DNA from 2 places in the Micromonospora sp. NPDC050686 genome. Region 1 is predicted to be linked to the other one. Evidence: riboswitches for the same ligand, from Rfam matches in the RefSeq annotation. Region 1 holds a riboswitch; the other holds the start of a gene.
What was found. A riboswitch is a leader RNA that binds a small molecule or an ion and turns the genes downstream of it on or off. The one in region 1 is predicted to bind S-adenosylmethionine.

Region 1 (3,379 bases):
TGGCGTCGGGCGCGGGTTCGTCCGGCGCGGGTACGGCCGGGTCCGGTGGCGCGGCGCGCGGCTACCGCCCGTCGGCGACGCTGCCGTTCGCGGCGGAGTTCCGGCGGCAGGCGTCGCGCCGGCGTACCCAGCTCGCGCTGGGGTTCATGGCGCTGCTGCCGATCATCATCCTGATCGCGTTCCAGTTCGAGTCCGGCGGCGACGACGGCAACGGCCGGGGCGAGTTCGCCAGCCTCGCCGACCTGGCCACCTCGGGCGGGTTGAACTTCACCCTCTTCTCCATCCTGGTCTCGGCGTCGTTCCTGCTGGTCGTGGTGGTCGCGCTGTTCTGCGGCGACACGGTGGCCAGCGAGGCGAGCTGGGGCAGCCTGCGCTACCTGCTGGCGGTGCCGGTGCCCCGGGCCCGGCTGCTCACCGTGAAGCTGGTGGTCGCGCTGGCGTACTCGCTGCTGGCGCTGCTGCTGCTCGCCGGCACCGCGCTGCTGGTCGGCACCCTGCGGTACGGCTGGGAGCCGCTGCGCAGCCAGGTCGCCGCCGAGCTGGCGCCGGGGGAGGGGGTGCTGCGGCTGCTCGCGGTGCTCGGCTACCTGGCGGTCGTACTCCTGGTGGTGGCCGGGCTGGCGTTCCTGCTCTCGGTGACCACGGACGCCGCGCTGGGCGCGGTCGGCGGCGCGGTGCTGCTCTGGATCCTGTCCAGCATCCTCGACCAGATCACCGCGCTGGGCGTGCTGCGCGACTTCCTGCCCACCCACTACAGCAGCGCCTGGCTGGGGCTGCTCTCCACGCCGGTGCAGACCGACGACGTGGTCCGCGGCAGCATCTCGGCGATCGCCTACGCCACCCTCTTCTGGTCGCTGGCCTACTGGCGCTTCACCCGCAAGGACATCACCAGCTGAGGTGCAAGGCGGGGCCCTCTGTCACCGCGTTTTGTGTAGGAGGGGGCCCTGCTTAACACCACCTCACCGCACGCCCATATCATGGGAGCGTTCCCATGGGATTGTCCCGCGAGCAAGGAATCGATTAACTTCAATCACTGCGCCCGCCATCCTGGACGTCGTCCGACACCCGTCCCAGGAGGTCCCCATGGTTACGGCGCAGTTGAACGGTCCCGTGCTCTCCCTGTTCCGCATCGTCGCCGGCGCGCTCTTCCTGTGCCACGGCGCGGCGTCGATCTTCGGCGTCCTCGGTGGCAACCCGGCCACCGGCGGAGCGATCCCGTTCGCCACCTGGCCCGGCTGGTGGGCCGCGTTGATCCAACTGGTCTGCGGCACGCTCGTGCTCGTCGGGCTGGCAACCCGGCCAGCCGCGCTGCTCGCCTCCGGCTCGATGGCGTACGCGTACTTCGTGGTGCACCAGCCGCACGACCTGCTGCCGCTGCGCAACGGCGGTGAGCTGGCGGCCCTCTTCTGCTGGTCGTTCCTGCTGGTCGCGGTGCTCGGCCCGGGCAGCTGGGCGGTGGACGTGCTGCTGTCCCGCCGTCGCGCCGGCCCGGCGGAAACCACCCCCGCCCCCCACGCGTCGGTCCCCGCCTGAGCCCCGAGCCCGCCCGGCGCCCGCTTCGGGTGCGGTTGTTGTCCTCCCGGCGACAACCACCGCACCCGGCGGTGGGTCAGTGCCGGCGGACCGCTCCGGCGGCGACCACGCGGCGGTGACGGCGGGGCGCGGTTCACAGGCTGGGATCACGGGTGAGCAGGGGCAGCCCTCCGCCTAGACTCGGCGGCACAACTGAATACCTCATCCAGAGGGGCTGAGGGATACGGCCCGACGACGCCCCGGCAACCACCCCGTGCGACTCGACGCAGAGCGCGACGGGGCAGGTGCCAATTCCGTCCCCGCCGCAGGGTGCGACGCGGGGAAAGATGAGAGGACTCCTCGACATGACGTCGACCCTTCCCGTCACCGGTATCGACACCACCGCCAGCCCGGCCCGGGCTCTGGTCTGTCGCGCCTGCTCCGCGCGGTACCCGCTGGCCGCCCAGCACGCCTGTTACGAGTGTTTCGGCCCGCTGGAGGTCGACTACGACAGCACCGCGCTGGCCGCCGTCACCCGGGAGCGGATCGCGGCCGGGCCGGCCAACATCTGGCGGTACGCGCCGCTGCTGCCCGCCGGCCAGGATCCGGCCACCCGGGTGACCCTGGACCCGGGGCTCACCCCGCTGGTGGCCGCCCCGCACCTCGCCGCCGAACTGGGCGTCACCGCCCCGCTCTGGGTCAAGGACGACAGCGCCAACCCGACCCACTCGTTCAAGGACCGGGTGGTGTCGGTGGCGCTGACCGCCGCGCGGGCGCTCGGCTTCACCCGCTTCGCCTGCGCCTCCACCGGCAACCTGGCCAACTCGGTGGCCGCGCACGCCGCCCGGGCCGGGGCGCCGTCGGTGGTGTTCATCCCCGGCGACCTGGAGCAGGGCAAGGTGGTCACCACCGCCGTCTACGGCGGCGAGCTGGTCGCCGTCGACGGCTCGTACGACGACGTGAACCGGCTCTGCGGCGAGCTGGTGGAGACCGACGAGTTCGAGGACACCGCCTTCGTCAACGTCAACGTCCGGCCGTACTACGCGGAGGGTTCCAAGACGCTCGGCTACGAGGTGGCCGAGCAGCTCGGCTGGCGGATCCCCGCCCAGGTGGTGATCCCGATGGCCTCCGGCGAGCTGCTCACCAAGATCGACAAGGCGTTCACCGAGCTGGTCGAGATCGGCCTGGTGGAGGCCCCGGCCGGTGGCTGGAAGGTCTTCGGCGCTCAGTCCGCCGGCTGCAACCCGATCGCCACCGCGCTGCATTCCGGCACCGACACGATCACCCCGGTCCGGCCCACCGGCCTCGCCAAGTCGCTCAACATCGGCGACCCGGCGGCCGGCCTCTACGCGCTGGAGGCGGTCCGCCGCACCGGCGGCTGGATGGAGTACGCCGACGACGACGAGATCCGCGCCGGGATCCGGCTGCTGGCCCGGACCACCGGCGTGTTCGCCGAGACCGCCGGCGGGGTCACCGTCGCGGTGCTGCGCAAGCTGGTCGAGTCCGGCCGGCTCGACCCGACCGCCGAGACCGTGGTGTTCAACACCGGCGAGGGCCTGAAGACCATCGACGCCGTCGCCGCCCAGGTCGGCCCCACCCACCGCATCAAGCCCTCCCTCCGCGCCGCCCGCGACAGCGGCCTCCTCACCTGACCCCGGCCCGAGTGGGCTGGGTGGATCGCCCGGCTGGGGGATGGGGTCGTACGCATCAGTAAGCGGTCATTCGCCCTCGGTGGGGGAAAACCGCCGCCGAGGACTTGACGGCAGGATTCGGACGGCGGAAGATGCTCCGTGCGGGAGGGCGTTTCGCCGGAGACTTTTCAAGTTCTTACGACCCAACGCCGGAGGCGTTGTGCGATCGTCCCTCC
Region 2 (3,379 bases), on a different contig from region 1:
GAGGAGGTCGAGCGCGTGCACCGGCTCGCCGGCGACCGGCCGTCGGCTCCGCTGCCCGCCAGGGCCGACGCGCCCGCGATCCTCGACCGGCTCGCGGTGCGGCCGGACGACGCCGCCGAGATCATGGCGGGCTGGCCCGACCCCGACTCTCCGCTGTGGACTCCGGAGCTGCGCTGGCTGCTCGACCGCTCGACCGCCCTGGTCCGCGCCGATCTCGGGGGCCACGACTGGCTGCCGCCCGGTCCGGCGCTGCCGCGCGAACGCGGTCCCGCCTGGCGGCATCTCTACGGGTACGCGTACCTGGCCCTGGTCGACGTCGTCCGGGCGTACCACCGCGACCACGGCATCGCCGATGCCGTGTCCTGGGTGACCCTCGCCGATCTGGGCCGCAACCTCGCGATCGACCGGCGGATGCGCGGCGCGGGCTGGCCGGTCATGCAGAGCTGGTTGACGCTGCACGCGCGCGGCGGCCTCTACGAGCTGGGCCGGCTGCAGCACCAGCGCGGCGACGCCGCCATCGGCCTGCACATCCCCGAGGCGGGGCCGCTGACCCCGGCGGCGGTCGAGGCGTCGCTCGACGAGGCCCGCGCGTTCTTCCCGCGCCACTTCCCCGACGAGCGCTACCCGGAGTTCTCCTGCGGCTCGTGGCTGCTCGACCCGCAGTTGCGGGAATACCTGCCCGAGGACTCCAACATCGTCCGGTTCCAGCGGAGGTTCGAGCTGGAACCCTACGAGGAGCCGGAGGGGATCGACGCCGACGTCGAGGTGCTGCGGTTCGTGTTCCGCACCCTGACCACCCCGCTCGACCAGCTGCCGCGCCGCACCGCGCTGCAGCGCGCGGTCGTCGACCATCTGCGCGCCGGCCGCCACTGGCGCTGGCGCCGCGGCCGCTTCCCGAGCTAGGCGCATCCGCCCCGGCGGGCCGTGAGCGTGGTCATAACGGCTGGACGATCGCCCGGCGGGGCTCTAGATTTCCAGGCAGGTCATGAGCGCCAGCGCAAAGCCCCGGCTTGCTGGCCGGCAACCCTCCTCCACGGTGGGGTGCTCCGGGTGAGGACCAGGCACCGGCACGGCGCCGGTGCAAGCGTGGCCTGGTTCCCAGGTCAGCACAGCGACCGCAGGAGAACCATGTCCAGCTTTCTTTCCACCGCGGACTTCACACCGGTGAAGCGGCGGCACATCGACTTCATGCGGGTGTGCAGCGGCGTCTGTCGTCGCCGCGCCGCACGCTAGTCGAACCCTTCCCTTCCTCGTACCACCCGCAGCGGTGTGCCCTCGTCCGGCGCACCGTCTCCTGGCGCGCGCCCCGTGCGCCGCCCGACATTCATCGGAGAAACCCGTGCGATTCCTGCCTGCCCTGTCCAAGGTGGCCGCCCTCGGCGCCGCCGCCGTGCTCGCCGCCACCGCGCTGACCGCCTGCGGCGGGGACGACTCCGCCGCCTCCGCCGACAACCCGTACGGCCTGCTCCAGCCGGGCGTGCTGCGGGCCGGCACCCTCACCGACGCGCCGCCGAACGTGTACCTGAAGGACGGCAAGTTCACCGGCTTCGACAACGACCTGCTCACCGCCGTGGCCGGCAAGGTCGGCCTCAAGGTCGAGTTCGTCGGCACGGACTTCTCCGCGCTGCTGTCCCAGGTCAACAACCGCAAGTTCGACGTGGGCAGCTCGTCGATCACCATCACCGAGGCGCGGAAGAAGACCGTGGACTTCGGCAACGGCTACGACTTCGGCTACTTCGGGCTGGATGTGCCGGCCACCTCGACCATCACCGGCTTCGACCAGCTCGCCGGCAAGCGGGTGGTCGTGGTGCAGGGCACCGTGCAGGACGACTACGCCACCAAGGAGGGCCTGAACCCGGTGCGGGTGCCCGACTACAACGGCGCGATCAACCAGCTCAAGGCCGGCACCGCCGACGCCTGGATCGCCCCGGCCGAGATCGGCGACAAGTCGGCCGCGGACAGCGGCGGCAAGATCAAGGTCGCGGCCAAGCAGATCAGCCCGGCCCCGACCGCGTACGCGGTGGCCAAGGGGAACGACGAGCTGCGCGAGGCGCTGAACTCCGGCCTCGACCAGGTGATCGCCGACGGCACCTGGACCAGGCTCCAGGAGCACTACTACCCGGGCCGGCCGATCCCGGCCGACTTCACGCCGGGCAGCGGCACGGTCGCGGCGCCGTCGGCGTCGGCGGCTTCCTGACGTACGCACGAACGAGCGGGGCGGTAGGAGCAGACGATGGATCCGTTGAGCACCCTGTGGGAGACCTTCTTCGACTGGGACTCCATGCGCGAGGCGCTGCCCGAGATGCTGACGGTCGGGTTGCCGAACACGCTGATCCTGGCGCTCTCTGCCGCCCTGCTCGGCTCGGTGCTGGGGCTGCTGCTGGCGGTCGCCGGCATCTCCCGTACCCGGTGGTTGCGCTGGCCGGCGCGGGTCTACACGGACGTCTTCCGCGGCCTGCCGGCGGCGGCGACCATCCTGCTGATCGGCGTCGGCCTGGCCCCGTTCGGGATGCAGGTGTGGGGGCCGAACCCGTACCCGCTGGGCATCCTGGCGCTGTCGCTGATCGCGGCGGCGTACATCGGGGAGATCTTCCGCGCCGGCATCCAGAGCGTCGAGGCGGCGCAGCTGGAGGGGGCGCGGGCGCTCGGCTTCTCCTGGGGCGCGGCGATGCGCCTGGTCATCGTCCCGCAGGGGATTCGCCGGGTGCTGCCGGCCTGGGTGAACCAGCTGATCGCGCTGATCAAGGATTCCAGTCTGGTCTACTTCCTCGGCCTGCTGGCCAGCCAGCGGGAGCTGTTCCGGATCGGCCAGGACTACGCGGCCAACACCGGCAACCAGTCGGCGCTGCTGCTGGCCGGCCTCTGCTACCTGGTGCTGACCGTGCCGCTGACCCACGCGGTCAACGCGATCGACCGGCGGCTGCGGCAGGGCCGCGCGGTCACCGTCGACCCGGAGGACGACGGTGGCCTGGCCGTGGCCGGCTCCACCGCGCTGCCGCCGGAGACCGCCGTCCCGACCCGCAAGGAGCCCTGATGAGCATCGCCACCACCACCCCGGTCAGCCTCGCCGTCCGGGACGTGCACCTGGCCTTCGGCGCCAACCGGGTGCTGCGCGGCGCCGACCTGGACGTCGCGCGGGGCGGGACGGCCTGTGTGATCGGGCCGTCGGGCTCCGGCAAGTCCACCCTGCTGCGCACCGTCAACCGGCTGATCGAGCCGGACCGGGGTGACGTGCTGCTGGACGGGCGCAGCGTGCTGGGCGACGACCCGGACGCGCTGCGCCAGCGCATCGGGATGGTGTTCCAGCAGTTCAACCTCTTCCCGCACCTGACCGTGCTGCGCAACATCACGCTCGCGCTGCGCAAGCTGAAGAAGCTGG

Region 2: it holds a riboswitch for S-adenosylmethionine, as region 1 does, so the genes downstream of both, AB0H57_RS14480 (ABC transporter substrate-binding protein) here and thrC (threonine synthase) in region 1, are expected to answer to the same signal.

Annotation. Positions count from the first base shown of each region.
Region 1 covers NZ_JBFAID010000002.1:202,052-205,430, forward strand. Annotated here, with positions in the region: gene AB0H57_RS03110 (ABC transporter permease subunit) at 1-896, shown strand, start outside; gene AB0H57_RS03115 (DoxX family protein) at 1,084-1,533, shown strand; SAM riboswitch class I at 1,732-1,866, shown strand; gene thrC (threonine synthase) at 1,878-3,164, shown strand.
Region 2 covers NZ_JBFAID010000017.1:59,321-62,699, forward strand. Annotated here, with positions in the region: gene AB0H57_RS14475 (acyltransferase domain-containing protein) at 1-903, shown strand, start outside; SAM riboswitch class IV at 982-1,093, shown strand; gene AB0H57_RS14480 (ABC transporter substrate-binding protein) at 1,340-2,197, shown strand; gene AB0H57_RS14485 (amino acid ABC transporter permease) at 2,234-3,034, shown strand; gene AB0H57_RS14490 (amino acid ABC transporter ATP-binding protein) at 3,040-3,379, shown strand, end outside.